3 regions of the Kouleothrix sp. 19917 genome follow, and region 2 is predicted to be linked to each of the others. Evidence: a T-box and tRNA genes for the amino acid it is inferred to sense, from the RefSeq annotation. Region 2 holds a T-box; the other regions hold tRNA genes.
The links. The T-box of region 2 lies ahead of ileS (isoleucine--tRNA ligase). A T-box ahead of a tRNA ligase gene usually reads a tRNA of that ligase, here a tRNA-Ile.
Positions count from the first base shown of each region.

Region 1 (5,478 bases), on a different replicon from region 2:
ACGGCGCGGTCCGCGCCGCTCGACCAGAGCGCGGCGAGACCGAGCTGCGCCGCGAGCAGCAGCGCGCCGAGCAGGCCAATCAAGCGTGGAGAGCGAAGCATTAGATTAGCCTCCGAAAATGGCGAGGGCGTGCGCAAGCGCTCCCGCGGCGACACCGAGCACGAAGGTGGCCGCGAGCAGCGCCGCGGCCAGCCGCCACCCGGCCATGCGCGCCATCATGATGACGGTAAAGATGCCGATCGACGGCGCGGTGCAGATCAACGCGGCGACACCGCCGACCCCCGCGCCGAGCTGCGTGACGATGATCGCCAGCGGGATCTCGAACAAGACCGGGATGCTGACGATTGTGCCGGCCAGGGCCAGCGCGATGATGCCGTCGGGCGTATCGCCACCGAGCGGGCTAAAGAGCGGCTGGACCAGCACCCGGGCGGTGGCGGCCAGCAGCGTCGCAACAATCATCAGCGGTAGGAGCCGGCCAGCCAGCGTCACGCAGCTCCGCCACCAGTCGTAGAGCGCGTTCACCCCAGCGTCACGCCAGCTCACCACAGGAACGGCCAGGTTCACGCCGGCCGGATCGAGGGTCTGCGTGTGCGCGAGGGCGCGGCTGAGCAGCGGGAGCGCGACGAAGGTCAGCGCGGCGCTGAAAACGATGCGCGCGATCACGACCGGGCGCGGAAACAGCGTCGCGATCGTGGTCAGGCCGACGATGTTCCACAGCGCGCTGCCCAGGACGATCCCATACGCGGCTTCCGGCGCGCGCGTCCGGCTGCATGCGCCCTCGCTCGTGACCGCCGCGCAGTTTGCGCAGAGATTAAGCGGCGCGCCAAGCACCGCGCCGAGCAGCACTCCGCCAAAGCCGCGCCGCCCCAGCGCTCGCTCGACCGCGGGCGCCGTCAGCAGCAGCGAAAGCGCCGCCCCGCCGATTGCGAGGCCAAAGGTCATCCCAAGAAGATTGGCGCGCCAGAAGTTCAGCGCCGTCAAGGCGATCGCCAGGCCGGCCGGCGCGTCCGGCGCCACCTCCCAGCGATCCGAAAAGCTGATCGGGACGGCCCCCTCCGGTCGCCAGGACGACTGCACCGCGGCGACTTTGGCATACTCCGCGGGCAGCCGGCTGCCGAGCAGAAACAGCGCGAGCAGAAAGAGCAGCAAACATGCCTTGAGCGCGGCCTGATTTTGTCGGGTGAGGTCACGCCGCAGGCGCGACAGCGAAGCAACCGTCATACACACCCCCACCGGTCATAGCGATCGCCACGGCACATATCGTGCGTGGTATGCAGAGTGTACCAGCAGATCGACCCAGCAAGCGTTGCGGAAGCTCGGCAAAATGAAAACAAGTCACGAGGGCATGCGTCCGATCCTGATCGGACGCATGCCCTTACCGACGATTCGTATGATACACCTAACGCTCGTGTTGGCGGCACACGAGACGCGGCGAGGATACGTCCGTGAACAGGCTGCTGCTTCCAGCTTCCGGCTGCTGGCTCGTGGAGCTGCGGGGCCAGTCGGCGTCAGGCGACGTCCTGGGGAGGATGCGGCGGCGCACTCGATGGTTCGCCCGCCGGAGAGGCGACCTGATCCAGCGCATCGAGGCGCGCGCGGAGCACCTCCTCGACAATCGCGCGCACGGTCACCCGCTTTCCACGGCGTGCCTGCTGATCGAGGGCAAAGCCCTTGACTCGCAGCAGCAGATCCGAGTCCAGGCGTATGACCCGGAGATCCTTAGCCGTCAACGGCTCGCGCGGAATTTCCAGGTCGGGGCGCTCCAAAAACGCGCGCAGCGCATCCTCGATAATGCCGGCCGGCGCTCCTCGGGCCTGGGCGCGCTGGACTAATGCGCGATCGATGGCGACTGTTCTCGTGTGCCTGGCAGAGGCAGGTTGCGTTTGCATGGTCACCAGCGGTACTGTGTGCGGTGAAGCTGCTCTAGTATACCAAAGAAGCCGGGGCGCGTGTGCGCCCCCGCATCTTGCCGACGCCGCCCGGCCAGCATGCATGCCTGGCTCCGAATTATGCCTGAGCGCAGCGCGGATCTAACCGCGGGACTCCGCGTCACGCGCGTCCAGGTAGGCGCGGACGATCTCTTCGATAACCGCTCGCTGTGAAACACGCCTCCCCCGCTCCACCTCTCGATCGAGCGCGAACCACTTTACGGCCATGATGAGTTGCCGATCGACCGAAGTAGTGCCGACGGTTTCTCTGAGCACCGTACTTCGCGGCACCGCCGTGTCGGGGGCCGCAAAAAAAGCGCGGAGGGCCTGCTCTACCACCTCGGTCTGGCTTCCGTACGGCGCACAGCGCCTTAGAAGCGCCTGGTCAAGCGCGACGTTGATTCGACGCGTTGGGGCACTCGTCCCAGCACCTGGTTTCTGTTGAGCGAGATCGTCGTTCATAGCGGATCGCTTTGTCTGCCACAGCAGTATACTACCGCTTGCGCTTCCGATGTAAAGATAGAAGGGCGTTTTATATCGCTTGGTGCGAACGGAGGAATCGGGGAGATCGCGCATCCAAACTGCCTTCTCGCGTTCCCCTCATCGCCACGGCGCAGGCGCTTTGATGCGAAAAATATACCGCTCGGTGCGAAAAATTGCAGAATTATATGTTTCATGCGAAAAATCGCGGGCATCAGACTGTCCTCGAACCCTCACCGGCGCGCCGAAACGCTTATACGTTGCGGTCGAGCAGCTTGGCTTTGATCTCATCAAGCAGTGTCCAGATCAAAAAGAAAGGCCATCTGGGACAATGCCCAGATGGCCTTTTTGGTGCTATGGAATGCCCCCGATTCTGTCACGGACCATCATCTCTCTGCCCACGGGCGACCCGCGGACGCCGTTCCTAGCTTGCGCGGTGTTACCGCGCCTCGCCGTCGCGGCGGCGGCCGGACCAAACTCTCTGGTGCAAACGCCTTGCGGCTCCCAGAGGGCGCCTGGCCCACCGGCCTTGCTGCTCTCACCAGCGCAGTCCCCTAGCCGTCGGCATTGCTGCCGGCGCTGTCGGGCGCTTACCCCGACTGTTTCAGTCCTGACCTGAGCCCGAGGGCCATCGGCCGGAACGTTCTTTCTGTTGGCGTCTTACGTCGCCGGGCACTCGCGCGCCGGCGCCCTCCCTTGCTGTTTCAGGAGGTAGTGTTCCAGCTCGTATGAGCTGGGCGAGCAGTCGGGAAGTTCCTCTGGCGCGCTGGCCAGCGATGGTCTACCATGCACCCTGCGCGTTTAACACCGTACTGCGGTGTCGATAGCTGTCGATGGTCGGGCGTCAAGGAGTTGCACCTTGGACTGCGGTTTATAAGACGGCCGTGTTCCTGTTACACTAACGCCCGAGGTAGCTCCCGTCATAGCGGCGGGAGCCGGAGGTCGCCGTGGTGCGCGTGGATACGCACCGCAGCTTTGCGCATATTGGCCTCTGCCCGGTCGAACCGGAGGCCGGCGAGTTGCTCCAGCGCGGTTGCCGCCAGCGGATGGCGCTCAGCAGATCGCTCTTCTGGGGGTCGCGCGCAGCCACCGTTTGAGGTACGTGGCTTGCTCCGCGACGATGTCGGCGCCGAACAAGGTATTGGGGAAGGAGGTGGGGGATCTCAGCGAAGCTCAGCGCGGCCATCAGGCACTCATAGGCGGCATAGCCGCCGTCGTCAGGTGTATCCATCGTGGCCTCGCTGGGATCGTAAGGCGGTATCCTGTCCAGTTAGACGAGCAGGGCCGCGGCCCCGTCGGCGGCTCGAACGCCGATCTCCGCAGCGGGAAGTGTCCTATCCAGTTAGACGAGCAGAGCCGCTGCTCTGCCGGCGGCTCGAACGCCGACCTCCTCCCTCTGGTACCGGCCGTCGGAATCTGCCTCAGACCGCTGTGTGACACTCCGTCCGCTGAAAGTGGGCGGTTTCTGGCGGCGTTAGCGCCGCGCAGCAACAGGAGGCGCACTCCTGGCCTGTGTCCGAGGCACTACGACATGACACGCATGTCGATACGTGGTCTGCCGCACCTGGACGCGCCCATAGCAGCCGAACATGCTGCGGGAGCAAATGTTCGCACCACCATTGGCGTCACGGTGGACAATCGCACCACAGCCGGAGCAGCGGAACACCCGCCCCCGTGGTGCGGAGGAGTGGACATGCCCACACGCCGCGCATGTCCGGGTCGAGTAGTCTTCGGGAATGTGGTCGGTGGTGCAACCAAACCGACGCGCCTTGTAGCGCATATAGGCTTCAAACTGGCCACGCGCCCATTGGGACAGCTTCTGGTTGGTTTTGCGACCCTTGTCCACACTATCTGCAATGTCCCGCACGTCGCCGACCGCCAGCCGGGTCACGCCGTGCTGGCGTGCGAAGTCCGCCAGGCGACGGCTTGCGGTGTGGAGAATGTGACGCTGCTGGCGATAGAACTGTGCCGATGCCTGAGCCTTACGCTGTGTCAATCGTTTCCAGCGGCGACTGCCCTTCCGACAGCGGGCGAGCTTCGTCGTGAGCGTACTGTGCCGTTTGTTGCGCAGCCGCTTGACCGACCGCAAATAGCGCCCGTTGAGTACCAGCGCGTCACCTCGTTCGGTGACGATGGTCGCGACGTTGATTTCGCCGAGGTCGACCCCGGCGGTGATACCGTCGGTGCGAGTAGGCGGGTCTGGTGGTTCCTCAACAGTGAGCGCGATCTCGAAGTGATCAGCCCGCCACAGCAAGGCGACCTGGCGGATGGTTGCGCCGCGGAACCGCTCCGGCAGCGGCAACACCAGATCGCGCTGCTTTCGCCCGTTTGGCAGGATGAGGGTGCTGTCCACGACCCGCACTGCCTGCCCCTTCCATACCACTGTTTGGAATGACTTCGAGTGGTGTGGGTAGTTGGCCTGAGTATCGCCAGCGGCACGGTTGTGGCGGGTGGTGGCCACGTTAGCCAGCAGTTGCTGGACAAGGAACTGGGCGCTCTGCGAGTGAAGCGCATAGACCCCTCCCCTCGTTAGGGCGTTGAGATCAGCTTCCGTCAGCCAGACTCCTTGATCGCGAGCGGCGATATGGGCCTGTACGAGAGCACTCCAACAGCGGCCGGCCTCGCGCCGCAGCGTGTCGCACAAGGCGAACGTGTCCGCAGGGAGATGGCGCAACGCGATGATTTGGACAGTGTTGGTGGTGGCGGCGATTTTGTAGGCCATGCCCAAGTATAGCAGAAAAGATGTTCTACTTCAAGCGATTTGATGCGTCAGGGTGCGGCGTAAAGTTTCGGGCCGCAGGGAAGATGCCGTAGCGCCATCCCATTAAGACGAGACCATTTCAAACCGGGGCAACGTCGCAATACTCGTTTCCGGTATAATCTCTCGGTCGTGCTTATCCCCCCTTTTCCTGCTCAGCACGGCATCCTAGTTAACCGCGTTCTGCTACGAGGTGCTGTATGTCCACCCTCGACTCCTCTGCTGTCTACCAACTCCGCATCCGGCTCGACCGCATCAGCCCCATGATCTGGCGCCGGCTACTCGTTACCGATGCGACGACCATCGCCGAGC
Region 1 covers NZ_CP097100.1:275,620-281,097, reverse strand. Annotated here, with positions in the region: gene M1P90_RS36240 (hypothetical protein) at 1-101, opposite strand, end outside; gene M1P90_RS36235 (permease) at 106-1,221, opposite strand; gene M1P90_RS36230 (hypothetical protein) at 1,446-1,832, shown strand; gene M1P90_RS36225 (hypothetical protein) at 2,031-2,390, opposite strand; tRNA gene M1P90_RS36220 (tRNA-Ile) at 3,243-3,316, opposite strand; gene M1P90_RS36215 (RNA-guided endonuclease InsQ/TnpB family protein) at 3,883-5,130, opposite strand; gene M1P90_RS36210 (plasmid pRiA4b ORF-3 family protein) at 5,367-5,478, shown strand, end outside.
Region 1: it has a tRNA-Ile gene. The T-box ahead of ileS (isoleucine--tRNA ligase) is inferred to sense a tRNA for this amino acid. The anticodon was not compared.

Region 2 (5,478 bases):
TTGCGCGGCGAGTCAGCGAGCTTGCCCATGCATCGCCGCGCAGTTCGTCCAGCATAAACGTGCGGTGTTCATAGCCGGTGCCTTGCTGCAGCGACAGCACTATTCCGTGGATACGACTCGTGCCAAGCATTTGCACCGTGCTATCGACAATCTGGCTCAGCACTTCGTCGAGGCTCAGCGTGCTGGTGATAACGCGCAAACCTTCTTCAAGCGCGTGGAGCTGACGCATGCGTGCGCGCAGATCGTTTGCGCTCCGTTCGAGGTCGCCAATCCGCGCTTCGCGGCCCATGCGCTCGGCCCGCAGTTCGTGCCGAAGGGTGGTATTCACGCGCTGCTGAAACGACATCGCCCAGATAGCAATGACGCCAATACCAAGACTGTTTGCCAGCAAAGCCCATTCCGACATTGGATCGAGCGATGCGTAGCCCCCGCCAACCGACGCCACATAGATATAGATTGGCCCAAAAAGAAACGGCAAAATCATAGCAAGCGGCAGGCGCCGAAAGCTGGCAAGCGCGCGGATCGCAAGCAAGATGTACAGTGGGTAGATGGCAGGCCCGAGGGTTTGTGCCTGACTGAGCAGCAGCATTGCAAAAAGCAAATCAATGCCAACCGCTAACCAGGAGGTTGTAGGAAGGGTCGATGTATAGACCGTGGAGCGAGGGCGTCGGCGGATGAAGATTAGGCTGAGCTGAGCAGTACCATAGAGGACGAGAAACCCACCGATAACTGGCGCGAGTGGCATATTCAAAAGCCACCAGGCGTATGTAAAACTCAAAAGTGGAGCAGCGGCACGTAGCAGATCGCGCCGCTCAAGCGCGGCCCAATGCTTCGTGCGGGTAGTTATTGCTTCGCCGGCTGCCATACTTGCCGCTGCTCTCCTCACCTAGTCCTTACGTTGAACAAGTGCGTCGCTAGACTTCGAATTTATACCCAAGATTGCGAACCGTCAGTACGTGGTGCGGATGCTCGGCGTCCTTTTCGATCTTGGTGCGCAGGCGGCGAATATACACCGCCACCAGGTTGCTTTCGCCTTCGTAATCGTAGCCCCAAACCTTGCTAAGAATCTGGCTGGTGTTGAGCACCCGGCCGGCATTTTTCATGAGGTAGTACAGCAAACGAAATTCTAGTGGCGTCAACTCAATCGTGCGGCCGTCTTCAAACAGCACTTTGTGCTCAACTGGGTCGAGCGTGATGCCACCCTGGCTCAGCCGCGCCGACGGGTTCAGCATGTCGCTGTTGCGGCGGCGCAGCACCGCTTCAACGCGCGCGAGCAGTTCGGAAGGCTCAAACGGCTTCACGAGGTAATCGTCGCCGCCGATCTGCAAGCCCATGACGCGATCTTGCAGCTGCGAGCGCGCCGAAAGAAAAATAATCGGAACGTCCGAGGTGCGGCGGATCTGGCGGCAGATATCAAAGCCGTTCGACTTGGGCATGGAAACATCAAGAAGAACAAGATCAGGGTTATATTGTTCGATAACCTGTAAAATGCTGGGGCCGTCGTATGCCTTGAAAACGCGATAGCCGGCCTCTTCAAGCAGGAATGAAGTCAATTTCACACTGGGCAGATCATCGTCAGCAACTAAAATATGCATCTGCGGGCTCTCCTTGTAGCGCGTATCAGCAGCAACCACAGCAGTGGCCTAGGGCCATGCTGTTGTGTGTTCTTTGTCTGATGCACGGTGGCTTGTTCAAAATATCTCTAATCATATAAACTGCTGCGATGATGAAAAAGTTACGCCTCATCATACCCGATTTTGGTTGTGTTTCTGTTAAAAGTTTGCTCACACTACAACAGGTAGCGCCACTATGATGTGCGCCAACATAAAAAGAGATGCCTGCCAGCCTGAAAACTGGGCATGCATCCCAAAGCGCAATATATGCAGAGCTAAAACGGCAAATCTTCTTCGTCGAAGGTGTTGGTGCCGCGCGGCAGGGCAGCGACTTTTGCGGCGCGCGCCGGGCGGGCAGGGGCAGCGGCGGCAGGAACTGTAGCGGCAGGTGCGGCGCTTGCCCCAACTGGCTCGGCAGGCGCTGCCAATTGATCGCGCCGGGCATCGAGGATGATGATGTCATTGGCGATCACTTCGCTGAGGTAGCGCGTTTGCCCATCCTGATCTTCCCACTGTCGGGTTTGCAGGCGGCCTTCGACATACACGCGCGAGCCTTTCATCATCCATTGCGCGCAAATATCGGCGAGCTTGTTCCACGCCACCACGCGAAACCACTCGGTGTCTTCATGCGCTTCGCCTTCGGCAGTGCGCCACGAGCGGTTGGACGCAACGCGAAATGTCGTGACGGCATGGCCCTGGGGCGTTTGGCGCAGCTCGGGGTCGGCACCTAATCGGCCGGTAAGTTGCACTTTGTTCAAATCTTTGCTCATTGCTGTGCTCCTCTCAATGCCGGTAGCTGCTCTGCCCGCACTATAGCACATTTGTTCTTGAAGTGTCAAGCATTTTTGGCGCGGGAAGAAAACCAAACTCCGACTTTTGGCCCTTGCACGCGGCTTGCGCGAATATGGTACAATATGAGCAACAGGCACTGACGGAGACAAGTAGCTGGTTGTAGCGCAGTTCAGCGAGCACGCGGTTGGTGAAAGGCGTGCCTGGCGGGCCAGCAAAAATCCCTCCCGAGCCGAGCCTCGAACCGCACCGGGCGTTGCTATCTCGCAGTCACCCGGCGCAGAGTAAAGGTTTCCGGTCTCGCCCGACGTTACCCGGGCGGAGGTGTGTTAGCACCTTCACGAAGCGGGCGCATATGCGCCAAGCGGGGTGGTACCGCGGGGTAGATGATGCCTCGTCCCTGTACAGGGACGGGGTTTTTTGTTGTCCGTAGAACGGATCAGGGCGACGAGTGGCGAACAGTTCGCTACCTGCGCCCCGCTGGAGGAACTATGCCATTTCAAGATGTCGACGCCAAGCTGGCTTTTCCCAAGCTTGAGCAAACAGTTGCACAATGGTGGGCCGAGCAGAATATCGTCAAGCAGGCGCTGGCGGCCGGGGATCGCGCGCGCCCGTTTATCTTCTTCGAAGGGCCGCCCACGGCGAATGGCCGGCCGGGCGTGCACCACGTTGAGGCGCGTGTCACCAAAGACCTGATCGTGCGCTACCAGCGCATGCGCGGGCGCTATGTGATCGGTGCGCGTGGCGGCTGGGATACGCACGGACTGCCGGTCGAGGTCGAGGTGGAGAAGGAGCTGGGCTTCAGCGGCAAGCCCGACATCGAGAAGTATGGCATCAAGGAGTTCAACGCGAAGTGTAAGGAAAGCGTCAACCGCTATGTCGACGAGTTCGAGCGGCTGACCGATCGGATCGCGTTCTGGCTCGATCTGGACAACCCATACACCACCTACGACAACAGCTACATCGAGTCGCTGTGGTGGATCTTGCGCCAGTTCTGGGACAAAGACCTGCTGTTCCGCGACTATAAGGTCACCATGCATTGCCCGCGCTGCGGCACGACCCTGGCCGATGCCGAGGTTGCGCTGGGCTTTGAAGATAATGTCGATGACCCAAGCGTGTGGATCCGCTTCCGCCACGAGCCGAGCGGGCACCCGCACGACGCGGCGCTGGCGGGCGCGGCCTTTCTGGCCTGGACGACCACGCCCTGGACCTTGCCGGCAAACGTAGCCGTCGCGCTCAAGCCCGACGCCGACTATGTGCTGGTGGAATTTGTTGGGGCGAAAAATTCGCCGGCTGCCAGTGGCGAAACAGACACAGCGTCGGGCGCACATGCTTCGCCCGAACGGCTGGTGCTGGCCGAGGCGCTGGCCGATCAGGTGCTGGGCGAGGGCAACTACACCGTGCTCGACCGCTTCAAGGGCGACGCGCTGTGGGGCGTGCGCTACCAGCGCCTGTACGACGGCGTGCCCGGCGCGGGCGACAAGCCCGACCTTGAGCGCGCCTACATGGCAATCGCCGACGACTTTGTGTCGCTGGAAGATGGCACCGGCATCGTGCATATCGCGCCGGCCTATGGCGACCTTGAGGTCGGCCGCAAATACAACCTGCCCACGCTGTTCTCGGTCGATCTGAGCGGGCATGCCTACCCGGCCTACGACGCGCTGGGCTTCGGCGGTATGTTCTTCAAGCAGGCCGACCCGGTGATCACGCGCAACCTGAAGGAGCGCGGGCTTTTGTTCCGCAGCGCGCGGGTGAAGCACTCCTACCCGTTCTGCTGGCGCTGCAAGAACCCGCTGCTGTACTATGCCAAGCCCTCGTGGTACATCCGCACCACCGCCAAAAAAGAGCGGCTGGTGGCGCACAACCAGGAAGTGCACTGGGTGCCCGAGCACATCAAGAACGGGCGCTTCGGCAACTGGCTGGCCAACAACATCGACTGGGCGATCTCGCGCGAGCGCTTCTGGGGCACGCCGCTGCCGATCTGGGTCTCGGAAGACGGCAAGCACATGGAGTGCATCGGCTCGGTGGCCGAGCTTGAGCAGAAGGTCGGGCGCAGCCTGAAAGACCTTGATCTGCACCGGCCGTTTGTGGACGAGCTGACGTGGGAAGCGCCCGACGGGCATGGCGCGATGCGGCGCATCCCCGACGTGGCAGATGCCTGGTTCGACAGCGGCTCGATGCCGGTGGCGCAGTGGCACTACCCATTCGAGAACAAGGAGCTGTTCGAAATCGCCGGGCAGGCCGACTATATCTCGGAAGCGATCGACCAGACGCGTGGCTGGTTCTACACGCTGCACGCCGTCAGCACGCTTCTGTTCGATCGGCCAGCCTTCAAAAACGTGATCTGCCTGGGCCACATCCTCGACGCCAAGGGCGAGAAAATGTCGAAATCGCGCGGCAATGTCGTCAACCCGTTCGAGCTGATCGACGAGTTTGGCGCCGACGCGGTACGCTGGTATATGTTCGCCAGCGCGCCGCCCTATAACGCGCGCCGCTTCGGGCCCGAGCAGGTGAATGAGATGCTGCGGCAGTTCATACTGACGCTGTGGAACACCTACAGCTTCTTTGTGACCTACGCCAAGCTCGATGGCTGGACGCCCGCCAACAGCAGCACACCAGCCGAGCTGCAGCCGATCGACCGCTGGGCGCTGGCGCGACTCAACGCGCTGGTGCAGGAGGTGACGGCCTCACTCGACGACTACGACATCCACGCGCCGGCCAAGGCGATCGAGGCGTTTGTCGACGACCTTTCGAACTGGTATGTGCGCCGCAATCGCCGCCGCTTCTGGAAGGCCGACAGCGACGCCGACAAGCAGGCAGCCTACAGCACGCTCTACACCTGCCTGACGACGGTGACGCGCCTGCTCGCGCCGTTCATGCCATTCCTGAGCGAGGCGCTTTACCAGAACCTGGTGGCGCAGCAGACCGAAGGCGTGGCGCTGAGCGTGCACCTGGCCGCGTGGCCGCAGGCCGACACTGCGCTGATCGACCCGGCGCTGCTGGCCGACACGGCGACGCTGCTGGAGGCCATCAGCCTGGGGCGGGCGGCGCGGCGCAGCGCGGGCGTGAAGGTGCG
Region 2 covers NZ_CP097099.1:6,664,143-6,669,620, reverse strand. Annotated here, with positions in the region: gene M1P90_RS27030 (ATP-binding protein) at 1-865, opposite strand, end outside; gene M1P90_RS27025 (response regulator transcription factor) at 915-1,595, opposite strand; gene M1P90_RS27020 (single-stranded DNA-binding protein) at 1,889-2,383, opposite strand; T-box leader at 2,533-2,807, shown strand; gene ileS (isoleucine--tRNA ligase) at 2,894-5,478, shown strand, end outside.

Region 3 (5,478 bases), 2.1 Mb from region 2:
CACGATGCCGGCGAACAGCGTGCCGGCAAACACATCAAAGCGCGTGTAGGGGTATTCTTCCGGCGTCACGCCCTTTTCCACCACCGACGACTGGACATACAGCTGCATGTAGGGCGAGATCGTCGTGCCGATCAGCGCGATCAGCAGTTGCAGGTAGCCCACTTCCAGGCGCGGCATGGGCCGCACGGTTTGCAGCAGCACATCGCCCCAGTCGGGCCGCGCCAGCACCGCCGCGCCGATGTAGGCAAAAAAACCCAGCGTCAGCACCAGAAAGATTTTTTCCACCCGCTCGTACGAGCCGCGCGTGATCAGTGCCCAGACCAGCGCCGCCGCAATTGGCACGGCGATGTAGCGGCTCACGCCAAAGAGCTCGGCGGCGGCGGCGATGCCAACAAACTCCGAGACGATAATGCCGAAATTGGCGACGAACAATGTCATCAGGATCAGCGCGGTGACGCGCAGCGAGAAGTTTTCGCGCACCAGGTCGGAAAAGCCTTTGCCCGTCACTGCGCCGAGCCGGGCGCTCATTTCCTGCACCACGCCCACAAACAGCGTAACGATTACCATGGCCCAGAGCATTCCATAGCCATAGGAAGCGCCCGCCGAGGCGTAGGTTGCGATGCCACCGGCGTCGTTGCCCGCGCTGGCCGCCAGCAAGCCGGGGCCGAGTGCCATCAGGTAGGGCCAGATCCGCCGCCGCCGCGCCCGAATGCGCTCGCGCACGGTGCCGCTGCTGGCCGTATTGCGTGTCGTCATAATCGTGATTCCTTGTCGTAACGCTTGTCGCCAGCGATCTCGCGCAATTCCCAGTGAGGTTTTATAGCGGTAAAAGGCTTCGTTGCGCATCGCAATCCCCAAACCCTAAACCCCAACCCCTGCGCTGAAAGCGCACTAGCCAAAAGCCCGCGCGCCGCGCCGCTGCCAGATCTCGGGCAGCAGAACTGCCAGCGCGTCGTCAACCGTCACAATGCCAATCATGCGTCCGTCGTCGTCGAGCACTGGCACAGCCAGCAGGTTATACTCGGCCAGCACGCGCGCCGCGTCTTCCGCGCGGTCTTCCGGCCCGACGGTCGGCACGTCGTCGTCCATCAGCTCGGCCAGCGGCGTGGCCGGGTCGGCCAGAATGAGGTTGCGCAGCCGCACAATGCCGTGCAGAAATGCGGGCGCGTCGTCGTCGGGCGGGAGGTCGGGTGGCGTTTCGACGATATAAACCGCTAGCAGCGGGTCGGGCGCTTCTTCCAGCCCGCGCACAATCGCCAGCGCGTCGCCTACCGATGCGCCCACCGGCACGCGCACGAAATCGGTGGTCATGATGCGGCCAGTGCTGTCTTCGTCGTAGGCCAGTAACTGCTGAACATCGGCGGCTTCTTCCGGTTCCATGCGCGCCAGCAGCTGCTCGGCCACTTCGTCGTCGAGGTCTTCCAGCGCGTCGGCGGCCGCGCCAGGCGTCATTTCTTCCAGAATATCGGCGGCGCGCTCCTGATCCATGCCTTCCAGCAGGTCGGCCAGGCGCTCGTCGCTGACTTCTTCCAGCGTCTCGGCGGCGGTTTCGTCATCCAGCGCGGCCACGATCTCGGCGCTCTCGCGGTACGAAAGCGCATCAACAATCCGCGCCAGGTCGACCGGGTTGATCTCGGAAAGGCGATCGTAGGAAACCCGGAGCTGCACGGGTGCGGCGCTGGCGAGGTACTGCGCCTCGCGCCAGTCGATGATCTGCCGGCCGATGATTCGGTCGGACAGGCGGCGCGGCCCGAGCCGGCGCACCAGCGCCTGCGGGCTGACATCCACGCCAATCAGGCGGTATGCGCCTTCGACGCGGGCGAGCTGCACGTCGTTGACGCGCACAATCCGCCGGCCAGTTATGTCGATAATCTGGTGGTCGAGCACGTCTTTGCGCAGCAGCACTTCGCCGTCGCGGCGGCTGAACGGGCGCAGATTAACGGTGGAACTTAAGAGCTTGGCGACGCCGTTGATCGACTCAAGCTGTGCGGCGGGCACAAAAAACAGCCGCCGCCGATCGCGCACCACCAGGCCGCTGATCGGGGGGTACAGATCGTCGCCGATGCGCACGATCACATCTTCCAGCCGGCCAAGCGGCTCGCCGCGCTTGCCATGCACGGCGCCATCAAGAATCGTTGCGAGAAACAGCATGGCGTGCCTCCGGTTGCCGCAAACTGGCAGCAAACCGCGGGCCTGCCGCCGCGCGTGGTGCGCGGCTTAGCGCCTGCCGCTACGGGGTGGCAGGAACGGGCCGGCGCAGCACGCTGGGGAAGGAGCGCTGCCGACAGATTGCGGATGCACATTGCACCGTCGCGGAATGACCGTCGTCCATATACCATCCATCAAAACGCCCCCTCGCAGATGCAAGGGGGCGGAAAACGCAGACGCTGCGTCGTCCTCTCCCCCCTGGTTGAGCTTAAGCCCCCACACAACGTAGCAATCGCTGCAGTCACCTTGACATGACCCTTAGGCCGGGCCGCGCCGTGTGCCCCTTAGCGTCTTTCGACGGTTCGGGACAGTGACCTGTGTTTGTGTGAGCGCCGCGCCTAACGAAGGAGCGACCAACTCCGTGATTTTTGTCACCGCGGCTAGTATACGCCGGGGGCGGGGGGCTGTCAAGGCGCACAAAAAACCGGGGTGTAGCGCGGGCCGTGGGGCTTAAGCCCTCGGCTGCAATTGCAAAGGCCGCCTTCGCGGCCTGCTCCAGCCCGCGAAGGCGGGCTTCGCCGCAATTTAGCCCGCTGCTTTAGCGGCCAGGGCAAAATGTTTGCCGGATTATTTTGTACATCTTCATCCCGGGCCGGGCGTGCCCACACAAAAAACCGAGGCCCGGTGCAAACCGGAACCTCGGCGTTTGGTGGGCGTACCTGGACTCGAACCAGGGACCTCGATCTTATCAGGATCGCGCTCTAACCAACTGAGCTATACGCCCGTGCCCGTATTATAGCATAACTTTACCACAGGAATGCAAGCCAGACGATGCAGGCAAGGAAGAGTGCCTGAGCTCCCTAGAAAGGAGGTGATCCAGCCGCACCTTCCGGTACGGCTACCTTGTTACGACTTCGTCCCAGTCGCTGCCCCTGCCCTCGGCCGCTGCCTCCGCCGAAACGGTTGGCCCACGGACTTCAAGCATTGACAACTCCCATGACGTGACGGGCGGTGTGTACAAGGCCCGGGTACGTATTCACCGCGCCATGGCTGATACGCGGTTACTAGCAACTCCGCCTTCATGGGGGCGAGTTGCAGCCCCCAATCTGCACTGGGTCGGTGATTGGCGATTTGCTCCCTGTTGCCAGGTCGCTGCGCATTGCCACCGACATTGTAGCGTGTGTGTCGCCCCAGGCGTAAGAGCCATGCGGACTTGACGTCATCCCCGCCTTCCTCCCAAGATGGGCAGTCCGGCCAGACACAGGTAACTGACCGTAGGGGTTGCGCTCGTTGCGGGACTTAACCCAACATCTCACGACACGAGCTGACGACAGCCATGCAGCATCTGTGGCACACCCTCGAAGGCGACCGGCTTTCACCGGCTTGCAGTGCCATGTCAAACCTGGGTAAGGTTCTGCGCGTTGCGTCGAATTAAACCACACGCTCCGCTGCTTGTGCGGGCCCCCGTCAATTCCTTTGAGTTTTAAGCTTGCGCTCGTAGTTCCCAGGCGGAATACTTACCGCGTTAGCTGGGGCACCCGGCGGACGAATATCGCCCCCCAGATGCCGAGTATTCATCGTTTACGGCGTGGACTACCCGGGTATCTAATCCGGTTCGCTCCCCACGCTTTCGCACCTGAGCGTCAGCTCTGGCCCAGTTCGCTGGTTTCCCCCTTGGTGTTCCTGCCGATCTCTACGCATTTCACCACTACACCGGCAATTCCACGAACCTCTGCCAGGCTCAAGTCGGGCCGTATGGGATGGCCTCGGCCCGTTAAGCGGGCCGCTTTCACACCCCACGTGCCCAACCGCCTGCGTGCGCTTTACGCCCAGATCAATCCGGACAACGCTTGGCTCCTCTGTCTTACCGCGGCTGCTGGCACAGAGTTAGCCGAGCCTTATTCCCGGGGTACGGTCACAATCATCCCCCGGAAAAGGAGTTTACAACCCGAAGGCCGTCATCCTCCACGCGGCGTTGCTCGTTCAGGCTTGCGCCCATTGACGAAAATTCCTTGCTGCTGCCTCCCGTAGGAGTCTGGGCCGTGTCTCAGTCCCAGTCTGGCTGGTTGTCCTCACAGACCAGCTACCCGTCAGTGGCTTGGTGGGCCGTTACCCCGCCAACTACCTGATGGGCCGCAGGCTCCTCCGACCGCGCATTACTGCTTTCCTCTTGCGAGCGTATGCGGGATTAGCACGCCTTTCGGCGCGTTATCCCCCACGGTCGGGCAGATTCCCACGTGTTCCTCAGCCGTGCGCCACTCAGAGCCCGAAGGCTCTCCGTGCGACTTGCATGCATTAGGCACGCCGCCAGCGTTCGTCCTGAGCCAGGATCAAACTCTTCATAAAATGGTTTTCCGATCATAATGATCGGGTTCACCGCACTGACTTGCATTTCTGTGTTGGTAAAGTGCAGACGCAAGGCCCTTGGCAAATAAAAACCAGCACGCCAGAGGCTGTGCTAGCTGTATTGCCTTGTAAAATGTTTACCTCGGGGAGGTGAAACAGGTTGCCTCACGTCAACGCCCGCGGATTATACTACAGCGGCGCGGCCTTGTCAAACGCGATTCACGCTAGCGCGGCTTTGCGGAAAGCCATTATGTTTTTCATAGTTGTGATGCGCTTTTGCCTGCGGCAGCAAGGTATGTACGATTAATTTGTGCAGGATTTTTGCGCGTTGCGCAAAAATCCTGCACAAAGGAAATTGATCATGCTTTCCGCAATAGCACCCTGAGTAGCGCGCAGAACCTATCAAAGGGTGCAGCCCAAGAAGTATGCTATAATGCCGCCCGCAATCGTGCCTTTCTGCCCACCAGAATAGCTTGCGCTGTGTATCTCAAACGCCTCGACATCCAGGGCTTCAAGACGTTTGCCACCCGCACGATCCTTGAGTTCCGCCCCGGCATTACCGCGATCATTGGCCCGAACGGCTCGGGAAAGTCGAACGTGGCCGACGCGGTGCGCTGGGTGCTGGGCGAGCAAAGCTTCAGCGCGCTCCGCTCGAAACGCACCGAAGATCTGCTGTTTTCGGGCGGCAGCAAGCGCGCGCCCGCCGGCCTGGCCGAAGTTTCCCTCACGATCGATAACGCCGACCGGCTGCTGCCCCTGCCCTACGGCGAGGTGACGATCACGCGCCGCGCCACGCGGGCTGGCGACAACGAGTATTACATCAACCGCAACCGCGTGCGCCTGCGCGACCTGCAAGAGGCGGTTGGCCCGCTGGGCGGCTCATACACGATCATCAACCAGGGTCTGGTCGACGCGGCGCTGACGCTGCGCCCGGAAGAGCGCCGCCGCCTGTTCGAAGATGCGGCCGAGATCAGCGTGTTCGAA
Region 3 covers NZ_CP097099.1:4,593,619-4,599,096, forward strand. Annotated here, with positions in the region: gene M1P90_RS18690 (Nramp family divalent metal transporter) at 1-756, opposite strand, end outside; gene M1P90_RS18695 (magnesium transporter MgtE N-terminal domain-containing protein) at 892-2,151, opposite strand; M-box (ykoK) riboswitch at 2,397-2,561, opposite strand; tRNA gene M1P90_RS18700 (tRNA-Ile) at 2,856-2,932, opposite strand; rRNA gene M1P90_RS18705 (16S ribosomal RNA) at 3,013-4,494, opposite strand; gene smc (chromosome segregation protein SMC) at 4,975-5,478, shown strand, end outside.
Region 3: it has a tRNA-Ile gene. The T-box ahead of ileS (isoleucine--tRNA ligase) is inferred to sense a tRNA for this amino acid. The anticodon was not compared.